DNA from 2 places in the Pseudomonas rustica genome. Region 2 is predicted to be linked to the other one. Evidence: predicted binding sites of a transcription regulator. Region 2 holds the regulator's gene; the other holds the start of a gene.
The links. Region 2 encodes FliA, which starts transcription of late flagellar genes. Its sites were predicted from a motif close to CTAAAGTTTNNNNNNNNNNNGCCGNTAA; they were not measured.
Positions count from the first base shown of each region.

Region 1 (10,526 bases), 2.2 Mb from region 2:
ACAGCCAACAAAATAATCAGATTCATCATCAACCCCGCGCAATCAAAACAAGTGCCGCGACAATCAACAGCAACGCCAACCAACGCTCACCATTGACCTTCTTGCGCGTCGCCCCGAACCAGCCGAAATGATCGATCAACACACTCTTACCGACCTGCCCGGAAAGAATCGCGATCATCGTCATGGCGATACCAATGTGCGGCGTGGCCAGGGTCAGCACCACCACATAAATCGGCCCGAGCAAACCACCGATCAACTGCCAGCGCGGCAGCGTGTTCAGCGCCGGCCCTTTCTGTGGCCCCGCAAACAACAGCAGCAAAAACAGAATCGCCGAGCCCACCCCGAAGATGCTCAACGTCGCCCACAAATGCCCGACCTGCGCACCCAACGGCCCGAGCAAACCCGCCTCCACCGACAAACCCATCCCCGCCAGAATCACCAGCGGCAGCAACAACAAGCGCAACCCCGGTTTGGCCACCGGCGGCGCAACACTCACTTCATCCAACGTTTGCATAAATACAATCCAGCCCAGTCAACAATGGCGCGGATTATCGGCTGGCGTCGCTGTGCGATAAATGGGAGCATCCGGACAACACTTTTGCGCAACACGCACAGCAGGACAGACCATGCACGGCCTCAACGAACTCGGATTCAAAGCGCTGCGACTGTTTGTGACCGTGCTCGATCACGGCAGTTTTTCCGAAGTCGCCCGTCGCGAAGGCGTGGCGCCCTCCTCGATTTCGCGGCAGATCCAGTTGATGGAGCAAGCGCTGAATCAGCAATTGCTCTACCGCCACACCCGCGCCGTCACGCCGACCGAGGCTGGGCGCATGCTCGGCCATCACGCGCGGCTGGTGTTGGTGCAATTGGAAGAAGCCGAACAAGCGTTGCAGGAACAGCAAAGCGAACCCACCGGCCTGGTGCGCATCAACGCCCCGGTGGTGTTCGGCCAGCGCCATCTGACGCCGTGGCTGGGCAAGTTGTGCGCGCGCTATCCGAAGCTGCAACTGGATATTCAGCAGACCGACCATTACGTCGACCCGCTGCAAGAAGGCGCGGATCTGCTGTTCCGCATCGGCCCGCTGCATGACTCCAGCATGCAAGCGCGGATTCTGGCGCCGCACCGCTTTCAGGTCGCGGCCAGCCCGGCGTATCTGCAAAAACATGGTATCCCGCGACACCCTGACGATCTCGCGCAACACCAGTGCCTGGCGTACAAAGGCGCGGCCGGATTGCAGCGCTGGTTTTTCCGCCGCGACGGGCAGGACTGGACGCCGTACTCGGTCAAAGGCCCGATCACCGGCAACCACGCCGACACCCTCACCCAAGCCGCTGAACAGGGCTTGGGGCTGGTGATGTTTCCGTCGTGGCTGATTGGCGAGGCGGTGCGCGAAGGCACGTTGGTGCCGGTGTTGGGCGAGTATCAGGTGTCGAACAGTCTGGAGCCGCAGCAGATTGCGGTGCTGTGGCCGGGGAGTCGGCGCTTGTCGGTGAAGGTGCGCACCGTTATCGACTTCTTCATCGAGTGCTTCGGCGAAGTGCCCTATTGGGACAGACCGTAACCCCTGTAGGAGCTGCCAAAGGCTGCGATCTTTTGCTCTTGTCTTTTAAAAACACAATCAAAAGATCGCAGCCTTCGGCAGCTCCTACAGTGGGCTGCGTAAAACGTCAGATACGAAACTGGCCAACGAGCTTGCCAAGCCGCTGACCAAGATCCGCCAAACTACGCGAAGTCTGCGCCCCCAACTGCGTCTCATCCGCCACGCTGTCCACCGCCACCGCAATCTGGTGCACGCTGCGATTGATCTCTTCCGCCACCGCCGTCTGCTCTTCCGCCGCGCTGGCAATCTGCGCGTTCATCGAGTTGATCGTCGCAATCAACGACGCCATCGTGTCCAGCGAAGCCCCGGCCTGATTGGCCTGCGCCGACGTGCCGTCGCCCGCTTCACTGGATCGGCGCATCGCTTCCACCGCCGACTGCGTCCCGGCCTGCAAGCGATCGATCATCCCCTGAATTTCCTGGGTGCTGATCTGCGTGCGACTGGCCAGCGCGCGCACTTCATCCGCCACCACCGCAAACCCGCGCCCGGCCTCACCGGCCCGCGCCGCTTCGATCGCTGCGTTCAGTGCGAGCAGATTGGTCTGCTCGGCAATCGAACGAATCACCCCGAGCACGCCGACAATCGAGCTCACGTCCTGCTGCAAGCTGTCCAGCGACACGCCACTGCTGCGGATGTCATCGACCAACGCATGAATCTGTTTGATGCTGCCCGCCACCACGCGTTTGGCGCTCTGGCCTTCTTCGTCAGTCTGTTGCGCAGCGACAGCGGCGTTCTGCGCGCTCTTCGCCACTTCCTGCGCGGCGGCAGACATTTCGTTGATCGCCGTCGCCACCTGATCGGTCTCGTGACGCTGGCGCTCCATCGCCTGATCCGAGCGCTGCGCCTGATCCGAGACTTGCGTCACCAGCCCGGTGAGTTGCGTGGTCATCTCGGTGATCTGCCGCACCAGTCCGTGAATCTTGTCGACGAAGCGGTTAAACGAGCCGGCCAGTTCGCCGAGTTCGTCCTGACTGGTGATGTTCAGACGACGGGTCAGATCGCCCTCGCCCGCCGCGATGTCATCGAGATTCGCCTTCATCAGCGTCAGCGGACGCAAAATGGTATTGGCCAGCAGCATGCCCGCCGCCGCGATCACCAACAGCACCACCACCGCGACGCCAACGATGCTCAGCACCACGCCTTGCATGCGTTCCTGCACTTGCGTTTGCACCAGCGCCACTTGCGCTTCGATGCCGTCGAGGTTGACCGAAGTACCGACCGCCATGTCCCACTTCGCCAGGTATTCGGTGTAGCCGAGTTTCGGCACAAGCACCTGCGCATTGCCCGGCAGCGGCGAACTGTATTGCAGATAGTGCGTGCCGTCCTTCGCCACTTTCACCAGGCCCTGGTTGACGTAAACGCCGTTCGGGTCGCGGTTGTCCTTGAAGCTTTTGCCCACGCCTTCCGGATCGTTAGCCTTGAACAGGCGCACGGTCTCGGAGTCGTAGCCGAAGAAGTAGCCGTCCTTGCCGTAGCGAATGCCCGAGAGCAATTTGATCGCCTGCGCGCGCGCCGCGTCATCGCCGGGGGCGGCAGCGTCGTACAGCGGTTTGATCGTGGTCATGGCCACGGCGACGTAACTTTGCAGGGTGGCTTTCGCGTCGCCGAGCAGGCGCTCGCGGGTCTGCTCGACCTCGTTGTGCGCCTGTTGCTGGAGGATGAACAGCGTGGTCAGGCTGATGACCAGCGCAAAGAGCAGCACCGGGAGGACGGCGAGGGACAGGACTTTAGCCTTGAGGCTCAGGCGCATTGGGGGCTCACTCTTTTGGTTTTATTGGCGTGGTTAAAGGCTTTAACGGCACGCACCACCAAAAGTTGAACCCGCAAAAAAAGATCGCAGCCTTCGGCAGCTCCTACATTGATCTCTGTAGGAGCTGCCGAAGGCTGCGATCTTTTGATCTTCAGAGGCTAAATCACAACACCATCGCGGCCACCCAGCCGAACGCCAGCAGCGGCAGGTTGTAGTGCAGGAACGTCGGCACTACGGTGTCCCAGATATGGTGATGCTGGCCATCAACGTTCAAACCGGAGGTCGGCCCCAGTGTCGAGTCCGACGCTGGCGAGCCGGTATCGCCCAATGCCCCGGCGGTGCCGACGATGCACACGATCGCCATCGGGCTGAAGCCGAGCTGCACGCACAACGGCACGAAAATCGCCGCCAGAATCGGCACCGTCGAGAACGACGAACCGATCCCGATGGTTACCATCAGGCCCACCAGCAACATCAACAACGCGCCAATCGCCCGACTGTGATTGATCCACGCCGCTGCGCTTTCGACCAGCGTGCGCACTTCGCCGGTGGCTTTCAGTACTTCGGCAAAACCCGAGGCAGAGATCATGATGAAGCCGATCATCGCCATCATCTTCATGCCTTCGGTGAACAGGTCGTCGGTTTCACGCCACTTCACAATGCCCGACGCCGAGAAGATCAGAAAACCGGCGAGCGCGCCGATAATCATCGAGTCGAGCAGCAACTGAATGATGAACGCCGCAGCAATCGCCAGACCGGCAATGCCAATGGTTTTCGGGTTGTAGGCAACGCTGACCTGCTCGACCTGCTCGATCTTTTCCAGATCGTAAACGCGCTTTTTGCGGTAGCTGAAGAACACCGCCACCAACAGACCGAAGACCATGCCCAGCGCCGGAATGGCCATGGCGTGCATGACATTGATCTGGCTGATGTCGACGCCGGCCTTGCTGACGTTGGCCAGCAGGATCTGGTTGAGGAAGATGTTGCCGAAGCCGACCGGGAACACCATGTACGGCGTGATCAGACCGAAGGTCATGACGCAGGCGATCAAGCGGCGGTCGAGTTGCAGCTTGGTCAGTACATATAGAAGTGGCGGCACCAGCAGTGGAATGAAGGCGATGTGGATCGGCAGGATGTTCTGCGAAGCAATCGCGACCACCCACAACAGACCGATCAGCAGCCATTTGACACTGCCGCCACCGCTCGAATGTTGACGATCGACCATCGCCAGCGCCTTGTCGGCCAATGCGTGGGCCAGGCCCGATTTGGCAATCGCCACGGCGAAAGCACCGAGCAACGCGTAGGACAACGCCACGGTCGCGCCGCCGCCCAGGCCGCTGTTGAACGCCTTGAGCGTGGCGTCGATACCCAAACCACCGGTCAGGCCGCCGACCAGCGCGCCGACGATCAAAGCGATCACCACGTGCACGCGCGACAGGCTGAGGATCAGCATGACGCCGACCGCCGCTATGACTGCATTCATTTCACTACCTCAAAAAACACTGCGGTGGACAACCGACCGCCAGACAGAATGAGTCCGCCAACGCTAAACCGGCGGATTTGCAAAGAGGGTCTTATTAGAAGGGCGCGCACTGTGCCGCAGCGAACTCCCCTTGTCAAAGCCATGCCCTGTAGGAGCTGCCGAAGGCTGCGATCTTTTGATGTTGTTTTTGATCGTCCCCACGCTCTGCGTGGGAACGCCTCAATGGACGCTCTGCGTCCGCTTTGGGACGCGGAGCGTCCCGGGCTGCATTCCCACGCGGAGCGTTGGAACGATCAATCAAAAGATCGCAGCCTTCGGCAGCTCCTACAGAAGGAACATGGGGCAATTGTGTTTCAGGGATAAAGAAAGCCGATTTGCGGCCGTTACAGTGCAAAGTCGCAGATATTTATCGAATAAGGACGTCTCCATGTCGCTCAGACAACTTTCCATCCAATGGAAAATCACCCTGCTCGCCGGCCTTTGCCTGGCCGGTATCGTGACCCTGTTGGTGGGTCTTTCGCTGTATCGCATGGAGCACAGTTCCGCACTGGTGAAAGCTTCGAGCATGGAGATGCTCACCGAGTCGGCGCAGGCGCGCATCGAATCCCAGGGCGAAGTGCAATCGGCGGGCATTCGCCAGCAATTCATGGACGCCTATCAATACGGCCACGGTTTTTCGCGTCAGGTGCTGTTCCTCCGCGAGCAAGCCGAAAAACGCTTCCTCGACGCTTTCGACCTGCGCGAAGACATGACCCGTCAGGTCAAATCCGCGCTGCAAGCCAACCCGGATCTGCTCGGTCTGTCGCTGGTGTTCGAAGCCAATGCACTGGACGGCAAGGACGAACTGTTCGCCAACCAGGCCGAACTGGGCAGCAACGACAAGGGCCGTTTCGCCCTGTACTGGTCGCAACCGACACCGGGCAAAGTCACCTCGATGGCGCTGCCGGAAAGCGACATGGCCGACACCAGCACTGGCCCGTCCGGTCAAGCGGCGAATGCCTGGTTCACCTGCCCGCGCACCACGCTGAGACCTTGCGTGATCGAACCGTACTTCTACGTGATCGACGGCCACAACGTACTGATGACCAGCATCGTGTTCCCGCTGACAGTCGACGGCAAAGTCATCGCCTCGCTGTCGGTCGACATCAACCTCAACAGCCTGCAAGCCACCAGCCAGAGCGCGAGCAAGAAGCTCTATGACGGCCAGACCGCCGTGAGCATCATCAGCCCCGCCGGCCTGCTCGCCGGTTACAGCCCGGACGCCGGCAAACTCAGCCAGCGTCTGGATGCGGTCGACAAAACCAGCGGCGCTGAGCTGCTGCGGCTTTTGGCCTCGAACAGCAACGTCACCAGCCTGCACAGCAACGGCCAGTTGAAAGTGCTGTCGCCATTCCAACCGATTCCCGGTGGCCCGTCGTGGGGCGTGCTGCTCGATGTGCCGGAAAAAGTCCTCGTCAGCCGCGCCGAAGCGCTCAAGCAACAACTGGACGCGAGCAACACCTCAGGCACGTTGATTGAGCTGAGCCTCGGCGTGCTCGCCGCGCTGATCGGCCTGCTGTTGGTGTGGCTGATGGCGCGCAGCGTGACCAAGCCGATCCTCGGCGTGGCGCACATGCTCGAAGACATCGCCAGCGGTGAAGGCGATCTGACCCGCCGTCTGGCCTACGACAAGAAGGACGAACTCGGTCAATTGGCCGGTTGGTTCAACCGCTTCCTCGATAAATTGCAGCCGATCATTGCCGACGTCAAACGCTCGGTGCAGGACGCTCGCGACACGGCCGATCAGTCTTCGGCCATCGCCACGCAGACCAGCGCCGGCATGGAGCAGCAATACCGTCAGGTCGATCAGGTTGCCACCGCGTCCCACGAAATGAGCGCCACCGCACAAGACGTCGCGCGCAGTGCCGCGCAAGCCGCCGAAGCCGCCAAGGACGCTGACCGCGCCACCCGTCAAGGCCTGACCGTGATCGACCGCACCACCGCGAGCATCGACACCCTCGCCGCCGACATGAGCGCGGCGATGGTGCAGGTCGAAGGCCTGGCCGCGAACAGCGAGAAGATCGGCGCCGTGCTGGAAACCATCCGCGCCATTGCCGAGCAGACCAACCTGCTGGCCCTCAACGCCGCGATTGAAGCGGCGCGTGCCGGTGAAGCCGGACGTGGTTTTGCCGTGGTCGCCGATGAAGTGCGTAACCTCGCGCGCCGCACACAGGAATCGGTGGAAGAAACCCGTCAGGTGATTGAACAACTGCAGACCGGGACGCAGGAAGTGGTCGGTTCGATGGGCAACAGCCATCGTCAGGCACAGGGCAGTGTCGAACAGGTTGGCCAAGCGGTGACTGCGCTGCGCCAGATCGGCGACGCGGTGACGGTGATCAGCGACATGAACCTGCAAATCGCCAGCGCGGCGGAAGAGCAGAGCGCGGTGGCCGAGGAGATCAACAACAACGTGGCGACGATTCGCGATGTGACGGAATCGTTGTCCGGCCAGGCGAATGAGTCGGCGCGGGTGAGTCAGTCGCTGAACAGCCTGGCGAATCAGCAGCAGAGTTTGATGGATCAGTTTCGCGTCTGAGACCACCACAATCGGTAGGAGCTGCCGCAGGCTGCGATCTTTTGATCTGGCTGTTTAAAGATCAAAAGATCGCAGCCTGCGGCAGCTCCTACCGGTTTTAGGCTCGGATCGGAATCAGCGTTTGGGCAGGTTGATGTGGACTTTCAGCCCGCCCCACTCGCTTTCCATCAACATCAGCGTCCCACCCCACGTATCAACAATATCGCGCACAATCCCCAGTCCCAACCCATGCCCATGCGTCTGCTCATCCAGCCGCGTCCCCCGACTAAACACCTGCGCGCGCTGTTCTTCTGGGATCCCCGGCCCGTCATCTTCCACGCTCAGGGCAAATCCCTCAGGCGTTTCGACCACGCTCAAACGCACCTCGGCATCCGCCCACTTGCAGGCGTTGTCGAGCAGATTGCCCAGCAGCTCCAGCAAATCCTCACGATCCCACGGCAACTGCAATCCCGTCGGCGCGACATAACTCAACGCCAGATGCTCGCCATGAATCATGTTCAGCGTCGCCAGCAACCCCGGCAGTTCGGCATCGCAATCAAACAACGCACCCGGTAACGCATCGCCAGATAATCGTGCGCGGTTCAGCTCGCGATTGAGCCGTTGCTGCACCTGTTCCAGTTGTTCGAGAAGAATCTTGCGCAGGTCGGGATGGGCATCGAGTTTCTCGCTCGACGCCAGGCTCAACAGCACCGCCAACGGCGTTTTCAACGCATGCCCGAGATTGCCCAGCGCATTACGCGAACGCTTGAGACTGTCCTCGGTGTGCGCAAGCAAATGGTTGATCTGCGCCACCAGCGGCTCCAGCTCCACGGGCACCTGATCGTCCAGTTGCGAACGCTGGCCCTGCTGCAATTGCGCGATCTGCTCGCGAGCCTTTTCCAGCGGCTTCAGCGCGCGGCGCACGGTCAGCCGTTGCAAAAACAGAATCAGCAGCAACGCCGCCAACCCCAGACCTAGACCGATCTGGCGCATGCGCTGAAAGCTGTCGCTGACCGGCGTGTAGTCCTGCGCAACGCTGATCGAAATCGACTGGCCCAGACGCCGATAGTCCGAACGCAGCACCAGCAAGCGCTGACCGTCCGGGCCCAGTTGCAAGTTGCTGTGCAGACCGGGCTGATCCAGCAGCGGCAGATCCTGATCCCACAGCGAGCGCGAACGCCAGTGGCTGTCGGCAAAATCGATGCGGAAGTAATGCCCGGAAAACGGTCGCTGATACGCCGGCGACAAGTGCCGCTCATCCAGCTGCAACCCCATGGGGCCGCGCACCAGCGCCACCAACAGGGTTTCGCTGTCGTCGCGCAGGCCGGCTTCGAGGTAGCGCTGCAAACCCACTTCGAACAACCACAAACTGGTTTGCGCCAGCACCAGACCGACGATCACCATCACGCTGATCAAACCCAGGCTCAAGCGGCGCTGGATTGACCTCATGAAGCCTGCCCGCCGAACAGGTAACCCTGGCCGCGACGGGTTTCGATCACGCTTTTGCCGAGCTTGCGGCGCAGGTGATTGACGTGGACTTCGAGGACGTTGGAATCGCGCTCGGTTTCACCGTCGTAGAGGTGTTCGGCGAGGTGGCTTTTGGAAAGGATTTGTTCGGGGTGCAGCATGAAATAACGCAGCAGGCGGAATTCGGCGGCGGTCAGTTGAATGTCGGTGCCATCGCGCACCACGCACTGACGGCCCTCGTCCAGATGCAGGCCGGCGGCTTGCAACGTCGCCTGATTGGACTGGCCCTTGGAGCGGCGCAGCAGCGACTGTATGCGCAGAAACAGCTCTTCGGGGTGAAACGGTTTGGTCAGGTAATCGTCGGCGCCGGCTTTCAGGCCTTCGATACGCTCGGCCCAGGAATCACGCGCGGTGAGGATCAGCACCGGAATCGCCAGACCGCCCGCGCGCCACTGCGCCAGCACCTCAAGCCCCGGCACACCGGGCAGACCGAGGTCGAGGATGATCAGGTCGTACGGCTCGCTGCTGCCCTGATACAGCGCATCACGGCCGTCCGCCAGCCAATCGACTGCGTAGCCTTGGCGTTGCAGACCGGCGAGCAATTCGTCGGCCAGCGGTACGTGGTCTTCCACCAAAAGCAAACGCATCGATCAATCTTCCTTGTCTTTCACTAATTCACCGGTTTCGGCCTTGAGGTGCAGCTCACGGGCGACACCCTCGACGGTAAGCAACTCGACTTCATAAATGTAGACGTCGTGTTTCTCTTCCAGCTCGACTTCCAGCAGTTTGGCGCCCGGATAACGATCCATCGCCTGCTGCAGCACTTGCTCCAGCGGCAGGATGACGCCCTGGCGACGCAGGTTCAGCGCTTCGTCCTGATCGAGGTCGCGGGCCATCGCCGCCGAGCAAAAAACTACCAGCGCCAGCGCCGTGCGGCTGGTGGCGCGAACATTAAGCTTCATTACGTATCCTGATGATCCTTGAGAACCTGCCCGGTCACCGCGTCTAATTCCAGATCCCAATTGAGACCCTGCGGATCACGCATTTCGACCTGGTAGATGTACTTGCCGTACTCTTCTTCCAGCTCGGTTTCGGTGATCGTCGAGCCCGGATGTTTGGCCAGCGCGGTTGCGTTGAGCTTCTCGAAGGAAACGATAGTACCAGCGTCGCGCAGGCGCAGGGCTTCATCCGGGCCCAGATCGCGGGCGTGGGCGATGCTGGCAGTGAAGCCGATGATCGCGCAAATGGACAGGGCAGTCAGGGTTTTCAAAAGGGTGTCTCCGTATTTTTTATGTATTGCTCACGGTCGGCACCTTAACCAGATGAACTTAACTGAAACTGAATTGCCATCATTCTCCCTCCCTGAAATATCTCCTGTAGGAGCTGCCGAAGGCTGCGATCTCTTGATCTTGTTTTTAAAAAGCCAGGATCAAAAGATCGCAGCCTTCGGCAGCTCCTACAGGATTCTGTAACATGTGCTTATAATTGTTCGCTTGCTAACGATCGAGACCGGTATGACCGCCATCCACATCAAGTTCCCCGCCCTCACCCTCAAGGCCGGCCCACGGGCCATGGCGCGGATTCGCGCGCAGGGTCTGAACGCCGCTGACGTCGGCACCCTGCCCGGTGCGGCCGGTGGGCCGAAGGCGTTGGGGATTCAGGGGCTGGATC
Region 1 is NZ_CP188200.1:1,607,019-1,617,544, reverse strand. Features, by position in the region: gene ACP3TY_RS07640 (DMT family transporter) at 1-29, opposite strand, end outside; gene ACP3TY_RS07635 (DMT family transporter) at 29-514, opposite strand; gene ACP3TY_RS07630 (LysR family transcriptional regulator) at 627-1,562, shown strand; gene ACP3TY_RS07625 (methyl-accepting chemotaxis protein) at 1,669-3,351, opposite strand; gene ACP3TY_RS07620 (Na+/H+ antiporter family protein) at 3,515-4,834, opposite strand; partial or broken gene ACP3TY_RS07615 (HAMP domain-containing protein) at 5,013-6,551, shown strand; gene ACP3TY_RS07610 (methyl-accepting chemotaxis protein) at 6,654-7,409, shown strand; gene ACP3TY_RS07605 (sensor histidine kinase) at 7,524-8,837, opposite strand; gene ACP3TY_RS07600 (response regulator transcription factor) at 8,834-9,502, opposite strand; gene ACP3TY_RS07595 (PepSY domain-containing protein) at 9,506-9,817, opposite strand; gene ACP3TY_RS07590 (PepSY domain-containing protein) at 9,817-10,125, opposite strand; gene ACP3TY_RS07585 (patatin-like phospholipase family protein) at 10,370-10,526, shown strand, end outside.
Region 1: a site for FliA is predicted at 3,394-3,421, ahead of ACP3TY_RS07625 (methyl-accepting chemotaxis protein). Genes of this name have one in related genera too.

Region 2 (10,526 bases):
CTTCACCACGTCCATGCCGACACCGCGGCCGGAGACGTCGGAGATCTCGGTCTTGGTCGAGAAACCCGGAGCGAAGATCAGGTTGTAGCACTCGGTATCGCTGAGGCGATCGGCCGCGTCCTTGTCCATAACCCCGCGTTTTACCGCGATGGCGCGCAGCACGTTCGGGTCCATGCCTTTGCCGTCATCGGAAATCGACAGCAGGATGTGATCGCCTTCTTGCTCGGCGGCCAGCACCACACGACCGCCACGGGCCTTGCCCGATGCTTCGCGTTCTTCCGGCGACTCGATGCCGTGGTCGACCGCGTTGCGCACCAAGTGGACCAGCGGATCGGCCAGGGCCTCGACGAGGTTTTTGTCGAGGTCGGTTTCTTCGCCGACCAGCTCCAGGTTGATCTCTTTTTTCAGCTGACGGGCCAGGTCACGAACCAGACGCGGGAAGCGCCCGAAGACTTTCTTGATCGGCTGCATCCGCGTTTTCATCACTGCGGTTTGCAGGTCAGCGGTGACCACGTCGAGGTTCGACACAGCCTTTTGCATGGCTTCGTCGCCGCTGTTCAAGCCCAGGCGCACCAAGCGGTTTCGCACCAGTACCAGTTCGCCGACCATGTTCATGATTTCGTCGAGACGTGCGGTATCGACGCGCACGGTGGTCTCGGCTTCACTCGCCGGTTTTTCCGGTGGCGGTGTTGCTGGCGCGCGGGCCGGAGCCGGTGCAGCAGCTTTGGGGGCTTCGGCTTTTGGCTCAGGCTTGGCGACAGGTTTCGGCGCTGCTGCGGCTGGAGCCTTGGCGACTGGCGTGGCCACCGTCGAAGCGCTGCCCGCAGAGGCGGCGCCGACGTCGGTGAACTTGCCTTTGCCGTGCAATTCGTCGAGCAGCGATTCGAATTCGTGATCGCTGATCAAATCGCTGCCGGCAGCGGCGGCCGCTGGAGCAGCAGGCGCAGGTGCCGAGGCAATCGCCGACTCCAGCGCTTCGACGGCGAAGTTGCCTTTGCCGTGCAACTGATCGAGCAACGCTTCAAATTCGTCGTCGGTGATGTCCGAGCTGTCGCCCGCTGCCGGAGCAACCGGAGCCGCTGGCGTCGCCGCTACAGCGTCCGGCGCGAACTGGCCTTTGCCGTGCAATTGATCCAGCAACGACTCGAATTCGGCGTCGGTGATTTCATCGCTGGCGGCGCTATCGGTCACCGGCGCTGGCGGGGCTTCGGCTTGTGCCTTGACGGCATTCAGCGAGTCCAGCAGTTGTTCAAATTCGTTGTCGGTGATGTCGCCCGAATCGCTTTCGGCGACCGGCGCTTCAACGACTTCTTCGACCGCGACGGCATCCGCCGATTGCGGCTCGGCCAGACGTGCCAGCGCTGCCAGCAGCTCAGGCGTTGCAGCGGTGATCGGTGCGCGTTCACGCACCTCAGTGAACATGCTGTTCACCGCGTCCAGTGCTTCCAGCACCACGTCCATCAGTTCTGCATCAACGCGACGCTCACCCTTGCGCAGGATGTCGAACACGTTTTCGGCGATGTGACAGCACTCCACCAGCTCATTGAGCTGAAGGAAGCCGGCGCCCCCTTTTACAGTGTGGAAACCGCGAAAAATTGCATTGAGCAGATCCGCGTCATCCGGTCGGCTTTCCAGCTCGACCAGTTGCTCGGACAGTTGCTCAAGAATCTCGCCGGCCTCAACCAGGAAATCCTGAAGGATCTCTTCATCGGCGCCGAAGCTCATTAATGGGGTGCTCCTAACAGGTCTAAAAACCTAAACTCAAAATCCAAGGCTGGATAACAAATCGTCCACATCGTCCTGACCGGACACAACGTCTTCTCGTTTATCGGCATGAATCTGCGGACCTTCACCCTGCGAGAGATGTTTTTGTGGATCTTTTTCTGCAAGCATCGCGGCGCGGTCATGTTCGATGCCCGCAAAGCGGTCCACCTGACTGGCCATGAGTACGAGTTTGAGCAAATTGCTTTCGACTTCGGTGACCAGTTGGGTCACGCGTTTGATCACCTGACCGGTGAGGTCCTGGTAATCCTGGGCCAGCAAAATGTCGTTGAGATTGCTCGACACCGCACGGTTGCCCGTGTGGCTGCGTGACAGAAAACCGTCGACCCGGCGCGCCAGTTCGCGGAACTCTTCAGCCCCGACTTCGCGGCGCATGAAACGGCCCCAATCCGTGCTCAGAGCCTGGGCTTCTTCAGCCAGACCATTGACCACCGGCGTGGCGCTTTCCACCAGATCCATGGTGCGGTTGGCCGCAGCTTCCGTCAGCTTGACCACATAGCCCAGACGTTCGGTGGCGTCGGTGATTTGCGACACTTCCTCGGCCTGCGGCATGTGCGGATCGATCTGGAAATTGACGATCGCACTGTGCAGTTCGCGTGTGAGCTTGCCCACTTCCTGATACAGGCCGCGGTCACGGGTCTGATTGAGCTCATGGATCAGTTGCACAGCGTCGCCGAACTTGCCTTTTTCAAGGCTCTCGACCAGTTCGACCGCGTGTTTTTTCAGGGTCGATTCGAAATCGCCCTGTGAAAATTCTTTATGCTCCATAGCTCCCCCGCGCGTTCATCAGCCGATGCGTTCGAAAATCTTCTCGATTTTGTCTTTCAGCGCCTGAGCCGTGAAAGGTTTGACGACGTAGCCGTTCACACCGGCCTGAGCGGCTTCGATGATCTGCTCGCGCTTGGCTTCAGCAGTCACCATCAATACCGGCAGGTGCTTGAGCTTTTCATCGGCACGCACGTGACGCAGCAGGTCGATACCGGTCATGCCCGGCATGTTCCAGTCCGTTACCAGAAAGTCGATGCTTCCGCTGTTGAGCACTGGAATGGCAGTGGTGCCATCGTCAGCCTCGACGGTGTTGGTGAACCCAAGATCACGCAGCAGGTTCTTGATGATCCGCCGCATCGTTGAGAAGTCATCAACGATGAGGATTTTCATGTCTTTGTTCAATTCGACCTCCAAGCAGTCTTAAACGCGCCCAGCACCTGGACGCGCCACTTCAATCAATCGGCGCAGCACTCGAAGACTGTCTGGAGCACAACAGAGCAAGACCGGTGCCGTTCATCACCGCACCAGCCTCGTTCGCAGTGTCCCCACACTGCCTTCAGCGCGCTCGCCACTCCCCCAAACGCCCCCGCAAACGGGCCGCGCACTGGCTGTGTAACTGGCTGACCCGCGATTCACTGACGCCAAGGACTTCACCGATTTCCTTGAGGTTCAGCTCTTCGTCGTAGTACAGCGCCAACACCAGTCGCTCACGCTCCGGCAAATTGGCAATCGCGTCCGCCAGCGCCGCCTGGAAGCGTTCATCTTCCAGATCGCGTGACGGCTCAAGATGAGCACTCGCGCCATCCTCGTGCAGCCCTTCGTGTTCGCCGTCCTGCAACAGATCGTCGAAACTGAACAGGCGACTGCCCAAGGTGTCATTCAAAATCCCGTAGTAATCGTCGAGACTCAATTGGAGTTCGGCCGCAACTTCGTGATCTTTAGCATCACGGCCGGTTTTAGCTTCAATTGAGCGAATTGCGTCGCTGACCATCCGGGTATTGCGGTGAACCGAGCGTGGCGCCCAATCCCCTTTGCGCACTTCGTCGAGCATCGCGCCGCGGATTCGAATGCCCGCGTACGTTTCGAAACTGGCGCCTTTGCTGGCGTCGTATTTGGTCGAGACTTCAAGCAGGCCGATCATCCCGGCCTGGATCAGGTCTTCAACCTGCACACTTGCCGGCAACCGCGCCAGCAAGTGATAGGCAATGCGTTTGACCAGCGGCGCGTAACGCTCGATCAGTTCGTACTGAGCGTCGCGTGCCGACTTCTTGTAGTAATTCATACCGCTAGCGGTCATAGCACGGGCCCTGCCGTTTGCTGCACGAGGCGCTCGACAAAAAACTCAAGGTGGCCGCGCGGGTTGGCGGGCAGCGGCCAGGTGTCGACCTTTTGCGCGATGGCCTTGAACGCCAGCGCGCACTTGGAACGCGGGAAGGCTTCATAGACAGCGCGCTGCTTCTGCACCGCTTTGCGCACGCTTTCGTCGTAAGGGACGGCGCCGACGTATTGTAAGGCGACGTCGAGGAAGCGATCCGTGACCTTGGTCAACTTGGCGAACAGGTTGCGACCTTCTTGCGGGCTCTGCGCCATGTTGGCGAGGACGCGGAAGCGGTTCATGCCGTAATCGCGGTTGAGCAGTTTGATCAGTGCGTAAGCGTCAGTGATCGAGGTCGGCTCATCGCAGACCACCAGCAACACTTCCTGCGCTGCGCGAACGAAACTGACTACCGAGTCACCAATACCTGCAGCGGTGTCGATCACCAGAACGTCGAGATTGTCGCCGATGTCACTGAAGGCCTGAATCAGGCCGGCGTGTTGCGCCGGGCTCAGATGAACCATGCTCTGCGTGCCGGACGCGGCCGGTACGATGCGGATCCCGCCGGGACCCTGCAACAGTACGTCGCGCAGCTCACAGCGGCCTTCAATGACATCGGCCAGAGTGCGTTTGGGTGTCAGGCCCAGCAGAACGTCGACGTTCGCCAGTCCCAGATCGGCGTCCAGCAGCATGACCCGACGGCCAAGCTCTGCCAGCGCCAGAGACAAGTTCACTGACACGTTAGTTTTGCCGACGCCACCTTTGCCGCCGGTCACCGCGATCACCTGTACGGGATGCATGCTGCCCATGTTATTTCTTTACCTTGTCTTGCATAGACGGAGGCCACATTACTGGCTGCGCGTTCACAAACGGAACAATGCATGGCAGACCATCGATGTAGGTACAAAAACTGTTCATGAATACCTCAGCCTACCTGCTTGGTGGGGCTGTGGTAGATATCAGCGAACATGTCAGCCATGGCTTCTTCGCTGGGTTCTTCCTGCATTTGCACGCTGACGGCGCGGCTGACCAGTTGATGACGACGCGGCAGATGCAAATCATCCGGAATCCGTGGGCCATCGGTCAGGTACGCGACCGGCAATTCATGACTGATCGCCAGGCTTAACACTTCGCCAAGGCTGGCCGTTTCATCCAGTTTAGTCAGGATGCACCCGGCGAGCCCGCAACGCTTGTAACTGTGATAAGCGGCGGTTAGAACCTGTTTCTGGCTGGTGGTTGCCAAGACCAGATAATTTTTTGAACGGATGCCACGCCCGGCGAGGCTTTCGAGCTGCATGCGCAGGGCCGGATCGCTGGCTTGCAGGCCGGCGGTATCGATCAGCACCACGCGTTTGCGCAGCAATGGATCCAGCGCCTGCACCAGCGACTGGCCCGGATCAACGTGGGTCACCGGCACATTGAGAATGCGGCCCAGGGTCTTCAGTTGTTCCTGCGCGCCGATGCGGAAGCTGTCCATGCTCACCAGCGCAACATTCTGCGCGCCGTATTTCAGCACATAACGTGCGGCCAGTTTCGCCAGCGTGGTGGTCTTGCCCATGCCGGCAGGGCCGACCATGGCGATCACACCGCCCTCTTCCAGCGGCTCGACTTCCGGCACGGCAATCATTCGCGCCAGATGCGCGAGCAGCATGCGCCAGGCCTGACGCGGCTCTTCGATATCGCTGATCATCGACAGCAGATCACGCGACAGCGGGCCAGACAGACCGATGCGTTGCAGACGGCGATACAGATTGGCTTGCGCCGGACGGCTGCCCTGCAGTTGATTCCAGGCCAGTGTGCCGAGCTGCACTTCCATCAGCTCGCGCAGGCTGTTCAATTCAAAACGCATCGAATCCAGGGCGCGTGGATCGACGCCGCCGGAGGACTGCGCCGGTGCCGGGGCTGGACGCGCTGGCGCGGCGTAGGTCGGCTCGGTCAGCGGTTCAGCGGCGGTCAACGGCAGGCCAGCGGTGAGTGGCAGGCCGGCAAAGATCTGGCGATTGCTATTGCCATCGGCTTCGCCACGCAGGCTCAGCTCGGCCTGGGCGGTGACGATGCGCGACTGGGTCTTGCGCAGCTCGTCTTCGAGCTCCATGTTCGGAACCCGTGGCGCCAGCGCCGACAATTTGTAATCGAGCGCAGCCGTCAGCTCGACACCGCCGGCAATGCGGCGGTTGCCAATGATGGCGGCATCTGCGCCCAGCTCATCACGAACCAGCTTCATGGCCTGACGCATATCGGCGGCGAAAAAACGCTTAACTTGCATGAACCACTACCTCAGCCGTTGGGCCCTACTGTCGCAACAATTGTCACTTGCTTGTTGTCCGGTATTTCCTGGTAGGCCAGCACGTGCAATCCAGGGACTGCGAGGCGGCCAAAGCGCGAGAGCATCGCGCGCACCGGGCCTGCTACCAACAGGATCACCGGCTGACCTTGCATCTCCTGACGCTGCGCCGCTTCGATGAGCGAACGTTGCAGCTTCTCGGCCATGCTTGGCTCCAGCAGAACGCCCTCTTCCGAGCCTTGTCCTGCCTTCTGCAGACTATTGAGCAATATCTGTTCCAACCTTGGTTCCAGGGTGATCACAGGCAGCTCGGACTCAGTGCCTACAATGCTTTGGACGATGGCGCGCGATACGCCAACCCGCACCGCAGCCACCAGCGCGGCGGTATCTTGACTCTTGGCCGCGTTGTTGGCGATGGCTTCGGCAATACTGCGGATGTCACGCACCGGCACGTGTTCGGCCAACAGCGCTTGCAATACTTTAAGCAGTTGCGACAACGAGACCACGCCCGGCACCAGCTCTTCAGCCAGTTTCGGCGAGCTTTTGGCCAGCAATTGCATGAGTTGCTGCACTTCCTCGTGGCCGATCAGCTCACTGGAGTGTTTGTACAGAATCTGGTTCAAGTGCGTCGCGACCACGGTGCTGGCGTCGACCACGGTGTATCCGAGAGACTGCGCCTGCGCACGCTGGCTGATTTCGATCCACACCGCTTCCAGCCCGAAAGCCGGATCTTTGGCGTTTATGCCGTTAAGCGTGCCGTATACCTGCCCCGGGTTGATCGCCAGTTCGCGATCCGGGTAGATCTCGGCTTCGGCGAGGATCACGCCCATCAGGGTCAAACGGTAGGCGCTTGGCGCCAGGTCGAGGTTGTCGCGGATATGCACGGTCGGCATCAGGAAGCCCAGATCCTGCGAGAGCTTCTTGCGCACGCCCTTGATCCGCGCCAGCAATTGACCACCCTGATTGCGATCCACCAGCGGGATCAAGCGGTAGCCGACTTCCAGACCAATCATGTCGATCGGTGTCACGTCATCCCAGCCCAGCTCCTTGGTTTCCATGGCGCGGGCCGGCGACGGCAGCAGCTCCTGCTGGCGTTTGACCTCTTGCAGCGCTTCAACCTTGGCGACGTTCTGCTTCTTCCAGAACAAGTACGCGCCGCCAGCGGCCAGTGCGGCCATGCTGAGGAACGAGAAGTGCGGCATGCCCGGCACCAGGCCCATCACCGCCATCAAACCGGCCGCCACCGCCAGCGCTTTTGGCGAGGCGAACATCTGGCGATTGATCTGTTTGCCCATGTCTTCCGAACCGGAAGCACGGGTCACCATGATCGCCGCAGCTGTAGATAACAACAGTGATGGCAATTGCGCCACTAAACCGTCACCGATGGTCAGCAAGGCGTAAACCCGGCCGGCATCGCCGAAGCTCATGTTGTGCTGGAAGATACCGACGGCCATACCGCCGATGAGGTTAATGAACAGAATCAGCAGGCCGGCGATGGCGTCACCGCGCACGAACTTGCTGGCACCGTCCATCGAACCGTAGAACTCAGCCTCTTGGGCGACTTCCTGACGGCGCATCTTCGCCTGGTTCTGGTCGATCAAACCGGCGTTGAGGTCGGCGTCGATCGCCATTTGTTTGCCGGGCATCGCGTCGAGGGTGAAGCGCGCGCTCACCTCGGAGATCCGCCCGGCACCCTTGGTCACCACGACGAAGTTGATGATCATCAGGATCGCAAACACCACGATACCGACCACATAGTTACCGCCGATCACCACCTCACCGAAGGCCTGAATCACCTTACCGGCCGCGGCGTGGCCGTCCTGACCGTGGAGCATCACCACCCGCGTGGAAGCCACGTTCAACGCCAGCCGCATCAACGTCGCGACCAGCAGAATCGTCGGGAACACCGCAAAATCCAGCGGCCGCAGCGCGTACACGCAGACCAGCAGCACGACGATCGACAACGCAATGTTGAACGTGAAAAACACGTCGAGCAGGAACGGCGGGATCGGCAACATCATCATTGCCAACATGACCAGCAGCAACAACGGCACGCCCAGATTGCCTCGCGAGAGGTCATTCAGGTTTGTGCGGGCACTGTTGATTAACTGAGAGCGATCCACCGGTTTTCCCCGTTCCTTTAAAGCAAACTTTTGACGCCCAGAGCAGGCGCACGGCGGCTATTGCAAGAAGCCTTCCAACTTTTGCACAGACAAAAAAGATCGCAGCCCGACGCGCGCCCTGTAGGAGCTGCCGAAGGCTGCGATCTTTTGATCTGGCTTTTTGAAAGTCAAAAGATCGCAGCCTTCGGCAGCTCCTACAGGAAGGTATTCAATTTCAGGCACAAAAAAACCGCCACCCCGTTCAATCGGGGCGGCGGTTTTTTATTTCGTCACGGTGCCAGCTTAAGGAAATGCCGGACTCAACCAGCCTCGTGAATCAGCTCCGCGCCAATATCACCAAACGCTAACTCGCGCCCAATCACATACTGCGTGCCGGTATACATCGGTTTCCCCTCCACCGACACCAACGGCTCCTTGCCATACATCAGCACGACTTTGGTCTCGGGTGACTTGAGCCCTGAAAAAATCGGCTCACCTAACAGCAAATTCAGTTGCCACTGAAAATAGATGATCGGCAGATCGCTGATCCGGATCTGCCGACCACCGTCCAATCGAAAATCCCTCCGTGCCGTCACGTGCAACTGCCCGTCAATCACCTCGAAGACCGGCACGCCATAACGATTTTCCAGCCCTCCCGTTGACCACTCCGACATGTAGTACTCCGTGCGGGTGAAAACCTTGAACAGCGCCTCATTCGTGGAGATATTGCCAGCCGCGCCCAATAAATAGTTGTACGCGTAGTGAGAACCCAAGCCTTCCAGCTCAGGCCGGATCGCATTGAGCGGGTGATGCAGAAAGTTAGAAATGTGCTGATTCGCGGCAACTATGAAGTGAAGAAAATCGAGACTCAGTTTGAATTTGGCCGAGTAGCCAATCGTCTTTTCACTTACATTCTCGTCAAGCCGTGCCGAGACGAACTCCAGCTTCATTCCCGGAAGATGTTTGTATACGCGCTCTGCCATCATGACTCTCCCTGAACAGATCCGAATATCTCGAACGCTGCCAGGCCCCCTGCCCAAGCGCATCCACGGCGAGACCTCCAACGGGAACATTCCCGACGACATGAGAGCGCCTGAAATTCAAAGGCGTCTACTGTCAGAACTGTCAGGTATCACAGGTTTCCAGACGGAAGGTTCATTCCACCCTCTGTAGGAGCAAAGCTTGCTCGCAAAAGCGGTGTGTCAACCGATGAAAGCGTTGAATATGCCGATGCCTTCGCGAGCAAGCTTTGCTCCTACAAATTGGGGCAAGCCACAAAATATGTGATCACCACAAAACCGTAGGAGCAGAGCTTGCTCGCGAAGGGGCCGTCATTGCCTGCAGAAACCGCACGATGTACGCCGTGACCGCCGACTTCAAAAACGAAGAATTATTGGCCAACGCCTGCGAAACCCTCGCCTCCGCCAGAACCATCGCCAATGACTTCGCCAACCTCATACCCGCATCACAACGCAGAACACTGCAGGGCATTGCGCAACTGATCATGCTCGGCGAGTTGGCGGTGAATCGGGCGCTGGATAATCTGGAATTGCCGCAGTAGCAGCCCCCCGGTGATCGTTCCCACGCTCTGCGTGGGAATGCCTCAACGGACGCTCCGCGTTCGGTTCTGGAAGGGACGCAGAGCGTCCCGGGATGCATTGCCACGCGGAGCGTGGGAACGATCAATTGGGGCAAGCCACAAAATATGTGATCACCACAAAACCGTAGGAGCAGAGCTTGCTCGCGAAGGGGCCGTCATTGCCTGTGCCCGATTTCTGTTTTTAAACGGCTATGTTTAAAAGACACCTCCAGACACGCCTCAAAGGCTACACATCCTTGCGCCTTTGCCTACAGCTAAGCCAGAATCGGCCGGCTTGTGCGCTTTGGGTCGGGTCTCTATCGTGGATCCGTCGCTGAAGAATCAGCGATCGGGTTTAGCGACTCGGATCATCTCAGTGCATCAGCGTTCGTGGCTTCGTTGTGGGAATCTTCGCCTGCAATTTCGTTATGGCGGCTGTATGCGGGAGACCTTTGGGTCTACCGGGGTGCCTGTGACCGGTTCGCTAACCTGCGTACAGCTGCCACCTTCATTTGTTTAGCGACAGGGGAAGAGTGGCTCCATAACCTCAGGAGCTTCACCATGATCAAACCAACACCAAACCCACCCGAAACCCATCCCACCTCCCCCTACGAATCCCTCGATTCAACAAAGCTCCACGAAGCCGCCGACCGCGCGCTCGATCACTGCCTCTGCCCCGGTGCCACGCCACCTCCG
Region 2 is NZ_CP188200.1:3,827,723-3,838,248, forward strand. Features, by position in the region: gene ACP3TY_RS17330 (chemotaxis protein CheA) at 1-1,725, opposite strand, end outside; gene ACP3TY_RS17335 (protein phosphatase CheZ) at 1,762-2,550, opposite strand; gene ACP3TY_RS17340 (chemotaxis response regulator CheY) at 2,569-2,940, opposite strand; gene fliA (RNA polymerase sigma factor FliA) at 3,107-3,847, opposite strand; gene fleN (flagellar synthesis regulator FleN) at 3,844-4,674, opposite strand; gene flhF (flagellar biosynthesis protein FlhF) at 4,791-6,131, opposite strand; gene flhA (flagellar biosynthesis protein FlhA) at 6,143-8,272, opposite strand; gene ACP3TY_RS17365 (hypothetical protein) at 8,572-9,234, opposite strand; partial or broken gene ACP3TY_RS17370 (DUF6124 family protein) at 9,594-9,812, shown strand; gene ACP3TY_RS17375 (DUF6124 family protein) at 10,392-10,526, shown strand, end outside.